DNA from 2 places in the Streptomyces sp. NPDC045846 genome. Region 2 is predicted to be linked to the other one. Evidence: riboswitches for the same ligand, from Rfam matches in the RefSeq annotation. Region 2 holds a riboswitch; the other holds the start of a gene.
What was found. Region 2 has a riboswitch for S-adenosylmethionine ahead of AC07F3_RS27260 (aminotransferase class V-fold PLP-dependent enzyme). Riboswitches for the same ligand answer to the same signal wherever they lie in the genome.

Region 1: linked by a shared signal. The riboswitch ahead of thrC (threonine synthase) and the one ahead of AC07F3_RS27260 (aminotransferase class V-fold PLP-dependent enzyme) in region 2 are both predicted to bind S-adenosylmethionine.

Annotation. Positions count from the first base shown of each region.
Region 1 is NZ_JBWKKJ010000014.1:49,892-56,914, reverse strand. It holds gene groL (chaperonin GroEL) at 1-1,588, opposite strand, end outside; gene AC07F3_RS32765 (cold-shock protein) at 2,741-2,944, opposite strand; gene AC07F3_RS32760 (MoaD/ThiS family protein) at 3,357-3,632, opposite strand; gene thrC (threonine synthase) at 3,664-4,971, opposite strand; SAM riboswitch class I at 4,989-5,134, opposite strand; gene AC07F3_RS32750 (glucosyl-3-phosphoglycerate synthase) at 5,271-6,218, shown strand; gene AC07F3_RS32745 (alpha,alpha-trehalose-phosphate synthase (UDP-forming)) at 6,302-7,023, shown strand, end outside.
Region 2 is NZ_JBWKKJ010000010.1:41,906-48,928, forward strand. It holds gene qcrA (cytochrome bc1 complex Rieske iron-sulfur subunit) at 1-484, shown strand, start outside; gene qcrB (cytochrome bc1 complex cytochrome b subunit) at 481-2,106, shown strand; gene trpD (anthranilate phosphoribosyltransferase) at 2,292-3,356, shown strand; SAM riboswitch class IV at 3,479-3,596, shown strand; gene AC07F3_RS27260 (aminotransferase class V-fold PLP-dependent enzyme) at 3,844-5,229, shown strand; gene AC07F3_RS27265 (Lrp/AsnC family transcriptional regulator) at 5,452-5,733, opposite strand; gene AC07F3_RS27270 (rhomboid family intramembrane serine protease) at 5,730-6,479, opposite strand; gene AC07F3_RS27275 (hypothetical protein) at 6,635-6,889, shown strand; gene AC07F3_RS27280 (NYN domain-containing protein) at 6,935-7,023, shown strand, end outside.

The sequences.
Region 1 (7,023 bases), on a different contig from region 2:
GAGCGGCCGCGGCGGCCTTCTCCGGCTTGTCGGCGATGACGGCCTCGGTGGTGAGGAAGAGCGCCGCGATGGAGGCGGCGTTCTGCAGCGCGGAGCGGGTGACCTTCGCCGGGTCGATGATGCCCTCGGCGATCATGTCGACGTACTCACCCGTGGCGGCGTTCAGACCGTGGCCGACGGCCAGGTTGCGCACCTTCTCCACGACGACGCCACCCTCGAGACCACCGTTGACGGCGATCTGCTTGAGCGGGGCCTCCAGGGCGAGCTTCACGGCGTTGGCGCCGGTCGCCTCGTCACCGTCGAGCTCAAGCTTCTCGAACACCGCGGAGGCCTGGAGCAGGGCCACGCCACCACCGGCGACGATGCCCTCCTCGACGGCCGCCTTCGCGTTGCGAACGGCGTCCTCGATGCGGTGCTTGCGCTCCTTGAGCTCGACCTCGGTGGCCGCGCCCGCCTTGATGACGGCCACGCCGCCGGCGAGCTTGGCGAGGCGCTCCTGGAGCTTCTCGCGGTCGTAGTCCGAGTCGCTGTTCTCGATCTCGGCGCGGATCTGGTTGACGCGACCCTGGACCTGGTCGCTGTCACCGGCACCGTCGACGATCGTCGTCTCGTCCTTGGTGATGACGACCTTGCGGGCGCGACCGAGCAGGTCGAGACCGGCGTTCTCCAGCTTGAGGCCGACCTCCTCGGAGATGACCGTGCCGCCCGTGAGGATGGCGATGTCACCGAGCATGGCCTTGCGGCGGTCACCGAAGCCCGGGGCCTTGACGGCGACGGACTTGAAGGTGCCACGGATCTTGTTGACGACCAGGGTCGACAGGGCCTCGCCCTCGACGTCCTCGGCGATGATCAGCAGCGGCTTGCCGGACTGCATGACCTTCTCGAGGAGCGGCAGCAGGTCCTTGACCGAGCTGATCTTCGAGTTGACGATCAGGATGTACGGGTCGTCGAGCGACGCCTCCATACGCTCCATGTCGGTGGCGAAGTACGCCGAGATGTAGCCCTTGTCGAAGCGCATGCCCTCGGTGAGCTCAAGCTCGAGCCCGAAGGTCTGCGACTCCTCGACGGTGATGACGCCTTCCTTGCCGACCTTGTCCATCGCCTCGGCGATGAGCTCGCCGATCTGGGTGTCGGCGGCGGAGATGGAGGCCGTCGAAGCGATCTGCTCCTTGGTCTCCACGTCCTTGGCCTGCTCCAGGAGGGCGGCGGAGACGGCCTCGACGGCCTTCTCGATGCCGCGCTTCAGGGCCATCGGGTTGGCGCCGGCGGCGACGTTGCGCAGACCCTCGCGCACCAGGGCCTGGGCGAGAACGGTCGCGGTGGTCGTACCGTCACCGGCGACGTCGTCCGTCTTCTTGGCGACTTCCTTGACCAGCTCGGCGCCGATCTTCTCGTACGGGTCCTCGAGCTCGATCTCCTTGGCGATGGAAACACCATCGTTGGTGATCGTGGGGGCGCCCCACTTCTTCTCGAGGACGACGTTGCGGCCCTTGGGGCCGAGGGTGACCTTGACGGCGTCGGCGAGCTGGTTCATCCCGCGCTCGAGACCGCGCCGTGCCTCCTCGTCGAACGCGATGATCTTGGCCATGTGAAGTGGTCCTCCCGGACAGGGGTGGCGTTCTTCGTGGATCGCGCCGGTGCCCGCGACGGACGGCCTGCAGCCCTTGTGGTTCCTTGCCCCACCCGGTCTGCGGGCCTCACTGACCCGATCCAAGTTCTGTCACTCTCACTCGGAGAGTGCTAAGCCCAATGATTAGCACTCGGCACCTGCGAGTGCAAGCGAGTCTCTTGAACCGGGGGGCTTTGGCTTGGCGGTGCCGCCCGGTGTCGGCGGGGGCTCCGCCCCCGCGCCCCGGCTCCTGACGAAGCCGGTCTTTCGTCGGCGGGCCGCGCGGCGTTGCTCGCGCCCCTTTCAGGCCGTTCTTCGCCCGACCACCGTGCGTGGCTGCTCGCGCCGTTCCCCGCGCCCCTATCAGGCCGTCCCGCGCCTGACCACCATGCGCGGTTGCTCGCGCAGTTCCCCGCGCCCCTATCAGGCCGTCCCGCGCCTGACCACCGTGCGCGGTTGCTCGCGCAGTTCCCCGCGCCCCTATCAGGCCGTCCCGCGCCTGACCACCGTGCGTGGTTGCTCGCGCAGTTCCCCGCGCCCCTTAACCCGATGTCGGCCTCGCGTCGTGCGTGGTTGTTCGCGCAGTTCCCCGCGCCCCTTGAACCCCCTTCGATCTGCGGACCGTGCCCGCTTCTCGCGCCGTTCCCCGCGCCCCTTGACCCGATCTCGGCCTCGCGTCGTGCATGGTGACTCGCGCAGTTCCCCGCGCCCCTCAACCCCCTTCGCCTGCGGACCGTGGTCGCTTCTCGCGCAGTTCCTCGCGCCCCTGGCGGTACTGGGGGGCGGGCCGGTGCTGGCATCTTTAGCCTGTCCGGCGTTTGAGGACGAGCGCCGTTCAGGCGCGAGCGGGGGTGTGGGGGCGGAGCCCCCGCCGGGGGTCGAGGGGCGGAGCCCCTCAAGGGGGTCTGGGGCGCAGCCCCAGGGCTCAGCACATCCAACCCCTGCGCAACGGGCGGGCGGGTGGGCAAGCGCCCCCGGGGTTTGGGGCGCAGCCCCAGGGTGCGGAACCATCCAACCCCGCACAGGGCAAGCCCCCCGGGCCTGGGCGGAGCCCCAGGGGTGCGTGAAGGGGGCCACCCTTGGGGTGGCCCCCTTCATGCGTGCGTGCGTCGGTGGCCGATCGCGCCGAGATCAGACGGCGAGCTTGACCATGTCCGCCTGCGGACCCTTCTGGCCCTGCGAGATCTCGAACTCGACTCGCTGACCTTCTTCAAGGGTGCGGTAACCGTCCATCTGGATCGCGCTGTAGTGGACGAAAACATCCGCACCACCGTCGACCGCGATGAAGCCGTACCCCTTCTCCGCGTTGAACCACTTGACGGTGCCCTGAGCCATGCCTAACTCCCCTATTACTGGCCCTTGCACGGGACCACACTTCGCGGACCCGGGTCAGACCTCCACCCTCCGACAGGAGAGGGTGTGCGCCGGAACGCGTCGACCGCGGCTGAATGTATCTGCCCAACTGCCCTCTGCAACAGGTCAATCGGACGAGAATTCCGGGCACACGCAGTGAACGGAATGCCATGAATTCAGCATTCCGGGGCAAGTCGGGCCGGGCAAAGCGCACTTAAGGCACAAAGGACACACACACTTTGACCTCATGTTGTCGCGTTCTCATATGCACTTGGCACGGGAAGCGAAGGCGCTTCCCCAACTGTACCCCGCTCAACCATGCTGAATTGCCCCCTCCGCTTCTCGTGCGGAGGGGGCAACTCTGCGTACAGACGGCGTTAAACGGCGCGGCGGTTCAGCCGCCCGCGACCGCCGGAATGATCGAGACGCCGGCGCCCTCGGGCGTGGCCGTCTGGAGGCCCTGCTCGAAGCGCACGTCGTCGTCGTTGACGTACACGTTGACGAAGCGGCGCAGCTTGCCCTGGTCGTCCAGGACGCGCGCGGCGATCCCGGCGTGGTTCTTCTCCAGGTCGGCGATGACCTCGGCCAGCGTCGCGCCCTCGGCGGCGACCTCGGCCAGGCCGCCGGTGTAGGTGCGCAGGATGGTGGGGATGCGGACGTTCACGCTCATGGTTCGGTACTCCTAGTCGATCAGCAGAGGCTCAGTGGGCGAGGCCCGCGTCGCGGAAGGCGTCCAGGCTCGGGCGGATGGTCGCGGTCGCCTGGGACGTGGCGGCCACCGCGTCCAGGGTCTTGAGCCCGTCACCGGTGTTGAGCACGACCGTGGTGAGCGACGGGTCGAGGAGACCGGCCTCGATGAGCTTCTTGGTGACGCCCACCGTCACGCCGCCCGCGGTCTCCGCGAAGATGCCCTCGGTCCGGGCGAGCAGCTTGATGGCGTCGACGATCTGCTCGTCGTCGACGTCCTCCACCGCGCCGCCCGTGCGGCGCGCGATGTCCAGGACGTACGGCCCGTCCGCCGGGTTGCCGATGGCCAGCGACTTGGCGATGGTGTCCGGCTTCTGCGGGCGTACGACATCGTGCCCGGCCTTGAAGGCGGTGGAGACCGGGGAGCAGCCCTCGGCCTGCGCGCCGAAGATCTTGTACGGCCTGTCCTCGACCAGGCCGAGCTTGATCAGCTCCTGGAGCCCCTTGTCGATCTTGGTGAGCTGGGAGCCCGAGGCGATCGGGATGACCAGCTGGTCGGGCAGCCGCCAGCCGAGCTGCTCGCAGATCTCGTACGCCAGCGTCTTGGAACCCTCGCCGTAGTACGGCCGCAGGTTGACGTTGACGAAGCCCCAGCCCTCGCCGAGCGGGTCGCCGATGAGCTCGGAGCAGAAGCGGTTCACGTCGTCGTAGTTGCCCTCGATGCCGACGAGCTCGCCGCCGTACACCGCGGCCATGACGACCTTGCCCTGCTCCAGGTCGTGCGGGATGAACACGCAGGAGCGGAAGCCGGCCCGCGCGGCGGCGGCGCCGACCGCGCCCGCGAGGTTTCCGGTGGAGGAGCAGGAGAGCGTGGTGAAGCCGAAGGCGCGGGCGGCCTCCAGGGCCTGGGCGACGACGCGGTCCTTGAAGGAGTGCGTCGGGTTGCCGGAGTCGTCCTTGACGAACAGCTTGCCGGGCTCGACGCCCAGCTCGCGCGCCAGGTTCTCGGCCTTGACGAGCTTGGTGAAGCCCGGGTTCAGGTTCGGCTTGTCGGCCACGTCGGCGGGGACGGGCAGCAGCGGCGCGTACCGCCAGATGTTCTCGGGGCCCGCCTCGATCCGCTTGCGCAGCGCCTCGGGGTCGCCGAGCGGCAGGTCATAAGCCACTTCGAGCGGTCCGAAACACAGTTCGCAGGCGAAGATCGGGCCGAGTTCGAAACGCTGGCCGCACTCGCGGCAGGAAAGCCCGGACGCGGGACCGAGATCGACGGGGGTGCCGGAAGCGGTCTCGACAGAGGCGGTGTCAACAGTCTGTGCAGACATGGAGGGGAGGCCCTTTCTCCTCATCTTCCTCAGGGCGAACTTCGCCATGAGACGGATTTGGCACCTTCCCTAGCCGGTGGCCCCGTGTCTTGATCGACGAGAACCGACTGGAGGGTTGCCGGGGCTTCAACGGGCCGTTTCCCTCTGCCCCTCTGGATGAGCGGTATTCGATTGTCAGCGTGACGACGACCCCCGACATGCGACGGTCATCCGCGTTGTTCAAGACTGTAACCGAAGCACTGGACGGTTGAGATAGTCGTCCGAACCGCGAGATGGATCACACGAGGAGGCCGGGAAACGTGCTGGAAGAGGTGGAACGCTGGCTGAGCAGGCGTTCCTGGTCCGCGGCCCAGCGGCCGATCGACACGATCCTGGCCGCGAAACAGCGGACGGGCACGACGGTGAGCGTCGTGTTGCCCGCGCTCGACGAGGAGGCCACGGTCGGTGACATCGTGGCCGCGATCCGGCGCGAGCTGATGACCGCTTCCGTGCCCCTGGTCGACGAGCTCGTGGTCGTCGACTCCGGCTCCACCGACCGTACGGCCGAGGTCGCCGAGAAGGCGGGCGCGCGGGTCGTGCACCGGGACGCGATCCTGCCGCGCGTCCCCGCGCTGCCCGGCAAGGGTGAGGTGCTGTGGCGCTCGCTCCTGGTGACCGGCGGCGACGTCGTGTGCTTCATCGACGCCGACCTCAAGGACTTCGACGCGGGGTTCGTCTCCGGGATCGTCGGGCCGCTCCTGACCGACCCGGACGTCGACTTCGTCAAGGCGATGTACGACCGCCCCTTCGGCGCGACCGCGGGCCAGGGCGGCCGGGTCACCGAGCTGGTGGCGCGCCCGCTGCTCAACCTGCACTGGCCCCAACTGGCCGGTGTGGTACAGCCGTTGGGCGGCGAGTACGCGGCCCGGCGCTCACTCCTCGAGCGGCTGCCCTTCCCCGTCGGGTACGGAGTGGAGATCGCGCTCCTCGTCGACGCGCTGCACACGGTGGGCCTGGACGCGCTCGCACAGGTCGACGTGGGCGTGCGCAAGCACCGCCACCAGGACGGGCAGGCGCTCGGCCGGATGGCCGCCGCGATCTACCGCACCGCGCAGCTGCGGCTGTCCCGGGGCCATCTCGTACGCCCGGAGCTGACCCAGTTCGAGCGCGGCGAGCACGGCTTCGTGCCACGTACGTACGCCGTGGACACCGAGGAGCGGCCGCCCATGCGGGACGTCGAGGAGTACCAGGTCCACCGGGCGGCATAGCCGGGCGGCGGGTGGCCGGATCCGGTCCCCGGGGGCGGGCGCACGCGTGTTTGAGGGTCCCCGGGGCGGGCTAGGTTCGCCACATGGTCACCGCGCACGCAGCCCCCCGAGCCCAGGTACTCGTCGCGTCCAACCGCGGCCCCGTCTCCTACGCCCTGAAGGAGGACGGCTCGCTCGAACCCAAGCGGGGCGGGGGCGGGCTCGTGTCCGGGCTCAGCGCGATCGGCTCCGACGTGGAGTCGCTGTGGGTGTGCGCGGCCCTCGGCGACGGGGACCGCGAGGCGGTGCGGCGCGGCGTGGGCGAGACGGGTGTCCGGATGCTGGACATCGAGGCGTCCGTCTTCGCCGACGCGTACAACGGCATCGCGAACTCGGTGCTGTGGTTCGTCCAGCACATGCTGTACCAGACGCCGCTGGAGCCGGTCTTCGACGCGGAGTTCCGGCGGCAGTGGGCCTCGTACGAGGCGTACAACCGGGCCTTCGCGGAGGCGCTCGCGGCCGAGGCGGCGGACGGGGCGCGCGTGCTGGTGCAGGACTACCACCTCGCGCTGGTGCCGGGCCTGCTCCGCGAGCTCCGCCCCGACCTGCGGATCGGCCACTTCTCGCACACGCCTTGGGCGCCGGTCGACTACTTCCGGATGCTGCCCGACGACATCGCGCGGCAGCTGCTGCGGGGGATGCTCGGGGCGGACCGGCTCGGGTTCCTCACCTCACGGTGGGCCTCGGCGTTCATGGACTCCGTCGCGGGCGTGCTGGGGCCGGACGAGGGCGAGCTGTCCCGTCCCGGCGCCGGGAGCGACGGGCG
Region 2 (7,023 bases):
CAAGCTGCGGCACACCATGTGGTCCAAGGGCAAGGCCCTGATCAACATGAACACCAACGAGCCGCTGCGTCCCGAGGACCTGCTGGTCGGTTCGCTCACCTTCGCCAAGCCCGAGGGCCTGGAGGAGGACGCGGAGGACTTCCAGACGCAGATCGCCAAGGCGGCCCTGATGCTCGTCCGGATCAAGCCGGAGGACATCAAGGACAAGCGCGAGCTCGAGTGGTCGCACCAGGGCATCGTCGCCTACTCGAAGATCTGCACCCACGTCGGCTGCCCGATCTCCCTGTACGAGCAGCAGACGCACCACGTGCTCTGCCCGTGCCACCAGTCCACCTTCGACCTCTCCGACGGCGCCCGCGTCATCTTCGGCCCGGCCGGTCACGCCCTTCCGCAGCTGCGGATCGGCGTGAATGACGAGGGTTACCTCGAAGCGCTCGGCGACTTCGAAGAGCCCGTCGGTCCTGCCTTCTGGGAGCGCGGATGAGCACCACGACAGACGCACGGCGCGAAGCGCCCGCCGGTGAGCGGATCGCGGACTGGGCGGACGGCCGGCTCGGGATCTACTCCCTGGCCAAGGCCAACATGCGCAAGATCTTTCCGGACCACTGGTCCTTCATGCTCGGCGAGATCTGCATGTACAGCTTCATCATCATCATCCTCACGGGTGTGTATCTGACGCTGTTCTTCCACCCGAGCATGAACGAGGTCGTCTACGACGGCTCGTACGTGCCGCTGCAGGGCATGCACATGTCCGAGGCGTTCAACTCGACCATGCACATCAGCTTCGATGTGCGCGGTGGTCTGCTGATCCGGCAGATCCACCACTGGGCGGCGCTGATCTTCCTCGCCGGCATGTTCGTGCACATGATGCGCGTGTTCTTCACGGGCGCGTTCCGCAAGCCGCGTGAGGTCAACTGGCTGTTCGGCTTCCTGCTGTTCGTCCTGGGCATGTTCACCGGCTTCACCGGTTACTCGCTCCCGGACGACCTGCTGTCGGGCACCGGTGTCCGCTTCATGGAGGGCGCGATCCTGTCCGTGCCGGTCGTCGGCACGTACATCTCGTTCTTCCTCTTCGGTGGCGAGTTCCCCGGCGGGGACTTCGTGGCCCGGTTCTACTCGATCCACATCCTGCTGCTGCCGGGCATCATGCTCGGCCTGATGGTGGCTCACCTGATCCTGGTCTTCTACCACAAGCACACCCAGTTCGCGGGTCCGGGACGTACGAACAAGAACGTCGTCGGCATGCCGCTGCTCCCGGTGTACATGGCGAAGGCGGGCGGCTTCTTCTTCCTGGTCTTCGGTGTCATCGCGGTGGTCGCGGCGATCGCCTCGATCAACCCGATCTGGGCGATCGGCCCCTACCGGCCGGACCAGGTGTCCACCGGTGCCCAGCCCGACTGGTACATGGGCTTCTCCGAAGGCCTCATCCGTGTGATGCCGGGCTGGGAGATCAACCTGTGGGGGCACACGCTCGTCCTGGGTGTGTTCGTCCCGCTGGTGATCTTCCCGCTGGTCCTGGCGACCATCGCGGTGTACCCGTTCATCGAGTCCTGGATCACCGGGGACAAGCGCGAGCACCACATCGCGGACCGGCCGCGCAACGCGCCGACGCGCACCGCGTTCGGTGTCGCGTGGATCACCTGGTACCTGGTGCTGCTCGTCGGTGGTGGAAACGACCTCTGGGCGACCCACTTCCACCTCTCGATCAACGTCATCACCTGGTTCGTGCGGATCGCGTTCTTCGTGGCCCCGGTCCTCGCCTTCATCGCCACCAAGCGGATCTGCCTGGGTCTGCAGCGGCGCGACGCCGAGAAGGTGCTGCACGGACGCGAGTCCGGCATCATCAAGCGGCTGCCGCACGGCGAGTTCATCGAGGTGCACGAGCCGCTGGACGCCGGTGCGCGCTACAAGCTCACCGCGCACGAGCAGTACAAGCCGGTCGAGGTCGGCCCGGCGGTCGACGAGAACGGTGTCGCCCGCAAGATCTCGCGGACGCAGAAGCTGCGCGCCAAGCTCAGCAAGGGCTACTTCGGCGAGGGGAACCAGATCCCCAAGCCGACGGCCGAGGAGTACGAGGAGATCACGAGCGGCCACGGCCACCACTGATCCCCGCCTGACCTGACGGTCGCCACAACCGAGGCTCCGGCCCGGCCCCTTGACGGGGGCCGGGCCGGAGTCTTTCGCGTACCCGGTCCCCGGCGCGTCCGTACTGCGGGCACGGGCGCGGGGCGGGCCGCCCCTGTCGATAGGCTTACGGGCGGTATCCAGTCCCTTGACCACCAGGAGCGAGCATGAGCGCTGTTACCCCCACCGGAGGCGACACCGTGGCGGCCCACTCCTGGCCGGGCGTCCTGGACGCGCTCCTGAGCGGCACCGACCAGAGCGCGGACGTGACCGCCTGGGCGATGGACCGGATCATGCGCGGCGAGGCCACCGACGCGCAGATCGCCGCCTTCGCGGTGGCGCTGCGCGCCAAGGGCGAGACGGTCGCCGAGATCACCGGCCTGGTCCGCACGATGTACCGGCACGCCAACCTCATCGAGGTGCCCGGACCCAGCGTGGACATCGTCGGCACCGGGGGCGACGGCGCCAAGACCGTCAACATCTCCACCATGTCGGCGATCGTGGTCGCCGGCACCGGCGCCAAGGTCGTCAAGCACGGCAACCGGGCCGCGTCCTCGGCCAGCGGCGCCTCGGACGTCCTGGAGAAGCTCGGGGTCAACCTCGACCTCAGCCCGGCACGCGTCGCCGAGGTCGCCGAGGAGGCGGGCATCACGTTCTGCTTCGCGGTGAAGTTCCACCCGGCGCTGCGCTACGTCGCCGCCGCCCGCCGCGAGATGGGCATCCGCACCACGTTCAACTTCCTCGGCCCGCTCACCAACCCGGCCCGGGTGCGCGCCCAGGCGACCGGGGTCGCCGACGCGCGGATGGCGCCCATCGTGGCGGGCGTGCTCGCCGAGCGCGGCTCCTCGGCGCTGGTCTTCCGCGGCGACGACGGCCTCGACGAACTGACCACCACCGGCACCTCCCGGGTGTGGGTGGTGCGCGACGGCCAGGTCACCGAGGAGCGCTTCGACCCCCGCGACGTCGGCATCGAGATCGTGCCCATCGAGGCCCTGCGCGGCGCGGACTCCTCGTACAACGCCGATGTCGCCCGCCGTCTCCTCGCGGGCGAGCGCGGTCCGGTGCGGGACGCGGTGCTGCTGAACTCGGCGGCGGCCCTGGTCGCCCTCGAACCCGGGCCGGGCCCGCTCGCCGGGCAGATCGGCGCCGCGATGGCGCGGGCCGCCGAGGCCGTCGACTCCGGGGCGGCCCGCGCCGCCCTGGAGCGCTGGGTCGCGGCGAGCAACGCCTGAGGCGTGGGCCGCCCGGTCCACAGCCCTCCGCACGTCTTCCGTACGTGATGTGACGCAAGGCGCAGTCCGGATCGCGGACTGTGCCTTGCGCACCCGTGGACGTGTGGCAGGATGCTGTCCAAGGTCATGAGTGACAGCGATTTAGGCCCCGGCTCGCTGTCCGGCAACCCTCCGTCCGTGGCGGGGTGCCCCGGGTGAAGACCAGGTCGTAGGCAGCAAGGCCTACGGCAAGCGCGGACCCCTGGACATCATCGGATGTCACAGCCCTGGGGTCCTGGTCCTCAAGGGAGCAGTCTCGTGAGCAAGCGAATGCGATAGGGCGTACCGCCCCTTCTTCACATCCTCCGCGCACCCTTCTTCGGGCTGCGTGTCCGAGGTCAACACCCGTACACGGCAAGGCAGTCGCACCCTCTCGCTCGATGCAGGGTCACGCCGCCGTACCCGGGGTCCGAAGTCAACTCGCCTTGTCCTGCCGGGAGATACCGCCATGTCCGCACGCCCTGTCGCCACCGTCCCCGCCGCCGCTCAGTCCGCCGACCCCTGCTGTGCCGCGCCGCTGCCCGTGCTCGGCCGCGACGTCACCGTGCCGCTGGTCACCGGCGGCGAGGTGACGTACGCCGCCCTCGACTACGCGGCCAGCGCGCCCGCCCTCCAGCGGGTCTGGGACGACGTCGCCGCGTACGCCCCCTACTACGGCAGCGTGCACCGCGGCGCGGGCTACCTCTCGCAGCTCTCCACCGACCTGTTCGAGAACAGCCGCGAGACGGTGGCCGAGTTCCTCGACTGCCGCCCCGGCGACCAGGTCGTCTTCACCCGCTCGACCACGGACTCGCTCAACCTGCTCGCCCAGGTGGTCCCGGCCGACTGCCAGGTCTTCGTCTTCGAGACCGAGCACCACGCCTCGCTCCTGCCGTGGCGCGACGCCCGGGTGACGTACCTGAACGCGCCGCGCACCCCGCAGCAGGCCGTCGAGACCCTGGAGCGCGCGCTCGCCGACCGCGACCCCTACGGGCCCGCGCTCGTGTGCGTCACCGGCGCGTCCAACGTCACCGGTGAGCTGTGGCCGGTGCGGGAACTCGCCGCCGCGGCACACGCGCACGGCGCCCGCATCGTGCTCGACGCGGCCCAGCTCGCGCCCCACCACCCGGTCTCCGTACGGGAGTTGGACGTCGACTGGATCGCCTTCTCCGGGCACAAGCTGTACGCGCCGTTCGGCTCGGGCGTGCTCGCCGGGCGCGCGGACTGGCTCCAGGAGGCCGAGCCGTACCTGGCCGGTGGGGGCGCCTCCAAGAAGGTCGCGCGGCGCGGTGACGGCGGGGTGGACGTCGAGTGGCACACCACGGCCGCGCGCCACGAGGCCGGCTCGCCCAACGTCATCGGCGTCTACTCCATCGCCTCCGCCTGCAAGGCGCTCACCGAGGCGGGCTTCGACGCGCTGGTCGAGCGCGAGCGGCACCTGATCGCGAAGGTCCGCGAGGGCCTGGCGGCGGTCCCCGAGGTCCGGGTGCTGTCGCTGTTCGGGGACGACGCGCCCCGGGTCGGCGTCCTCTCGTTCGTCGTCGACGGCTGGAACAGCTCGCACTTCGCGGCGGCCCTGTCGGCGGAGTACGGCATCGGGGTGCGCGACGGCCTCTTCTGCGCTCACCCGCTGGTGCGCACGCTGCTCGGCAGCGACCCGCAGGACCCGGGCGAGTGCGGTGCGCCCGAGGGGGAGCCGGGCGAGCGGTCCCTCAACGCGATCCGGGTCAGCTTCGGGGCGGGGACCCCGGACGAGCACGTGGACCGCTTCGTGCGGGCGGTGCGTGAGCTGGTCACGCAGGGGGCGAAGTGGCAGTACCGCACGGAGGGGGGCCGCTGCGTCCCGGCGGTGTAACCCCGCCGGACCACGCCCACCCGGGGCTCCGCCCCGGACCCCGTTCGCGCCTTGAGGGCGCTCGTCCTCAAGCGCCGGACGGGCTGGGTGGGCTTGGGTGGGCACTCTCGTTGGTGGCGGGCGTCCTGCTGAAGGCGACCCTGCTCAGGGGCGCGGGGAACTGCGCGAGCGGCCACGCACGGTTCGCAGACCGGCGTGCTTCGACGCCCACCCCGCAGGGGGCTACGAGTCCAGGCCGATGGCGAACGCTGCTTCCAGGTCGTGCTGGGAGTACGTGCGGAACGCGACGTGCGTGTCCGTGGCCTCCACGCCGGGGATCTTGCTGATGCTGCCGGGGATGATGTCCGCCAGATCGTCGTGGCGGGCCACCCTGACCAGCGCGATCAGATCGTACGTACCGGTCACCGAGTACACCTCGCTGACGCTGTCGAGCGCCGCGATGGACTCCGCGATCTCGGGAATCCGGTCCACGCTGGTCTTGATGAGCACGATCGCGGTGATCACGGCTGGCTTTCTCCCTCGGTGGCGGCCGGACCCGCGGGCTTCACGGGCTTTCGGCGTTTCACTCTATCCGCCCCGCCGAACCGGGCCCACGCGTAGAGGAAGCCGAGGCCGAAGCCGATGAGATGGGCGAGGTAGGCCACGCCGGGCCCGGCCGATGAGCCCTGGATCGCCAGCCACTGGAGGGCGAACCAGAAGACCAGCACGATCCAGGCCGGAAAGCGCAGCGGCAGGAACAGCAGGAACGGGAAGATGCTGGTCACCCTGGCCCGGGGGAAGAGCCAGAGGAAGGCGCCGAGCACCGCCGAGATGGCCCCGGACGCCCCCACGAGCGTCTGGTCCGAATCCGCGTGCGCCGCCGCGTACCCGAGCAGCGCCAGATAGCCGGCCACCCCGTAGAAGAGGGCGAACTCGAAGCGCCCCACCCGCTCCTCGGCCATCGCGCCGAAGACGTACAGGAACAGCATGTTGCCCAGCAGGTGCAGCCAGCTGCCGTGCACGAACAGGGCGGTGAGCGGGGTGAGCAGGGCGTGCGGGCGTCCCACCATCAGGTCCCGCGGGATGACCCCCCAGCGGGCGAAGTAGTCGCTCTGGGCGCTCAGGATCGCGTCGCCGGTGCCGTACCCCGGGTTCAGGCCGGAGACCGGACTGATGACGAAGAGCAGACAGCACGCCGTGATCAGCCCGTACGTCACGGTCGGGCCCCGCACCGCGCCCTTGAGGATCGCCGCTCCCCGCCACTTGATCATGGGGAGAGAATGGCCCAAAGGGAGCTTTCGGTACAGACCGCCTCGCCGTGCCGAGGGCCGACGGGTAGGCCGTAGGGTTGCGGGCAGTACTCCCGCAGTTCGACGGCGCACCGCGAGATCCTGGACCATGGAAGTGGAAAAGAGGACGGCACCACATGACCACCGTTCCCCAGATGACCACCGAGACCCGGTGGCGCTGCACGCTCTGCGGAAACCTCACCCGTTTCGATGTCACCCGCTCGTCGAAAGTGATCGAGTACGTCCATCTGGACCTCGCCGGAGAGCCCAAGGTGGAGGAACGCGAGGTGGTCAGTGAGACCATCGAGTCGGTCCGCTGCCGCTGGTGCAACGCGGTGGACCAGATCGAGCTAGTGGACCGGCCGGGTACCGACACCGCGACCGCCTCCTGAGGGCGGCCGCCCAGGCGGTACGGATGACAGTTGGGGTGACGGATTGTGGAGCATGCAAGCGGTGCTGAACCGGCCGCTTCGGCCGGTGACGGCCCCGCCGAGGTGCTCGACCGCCCGCTGCCCGAGGCGGTGCG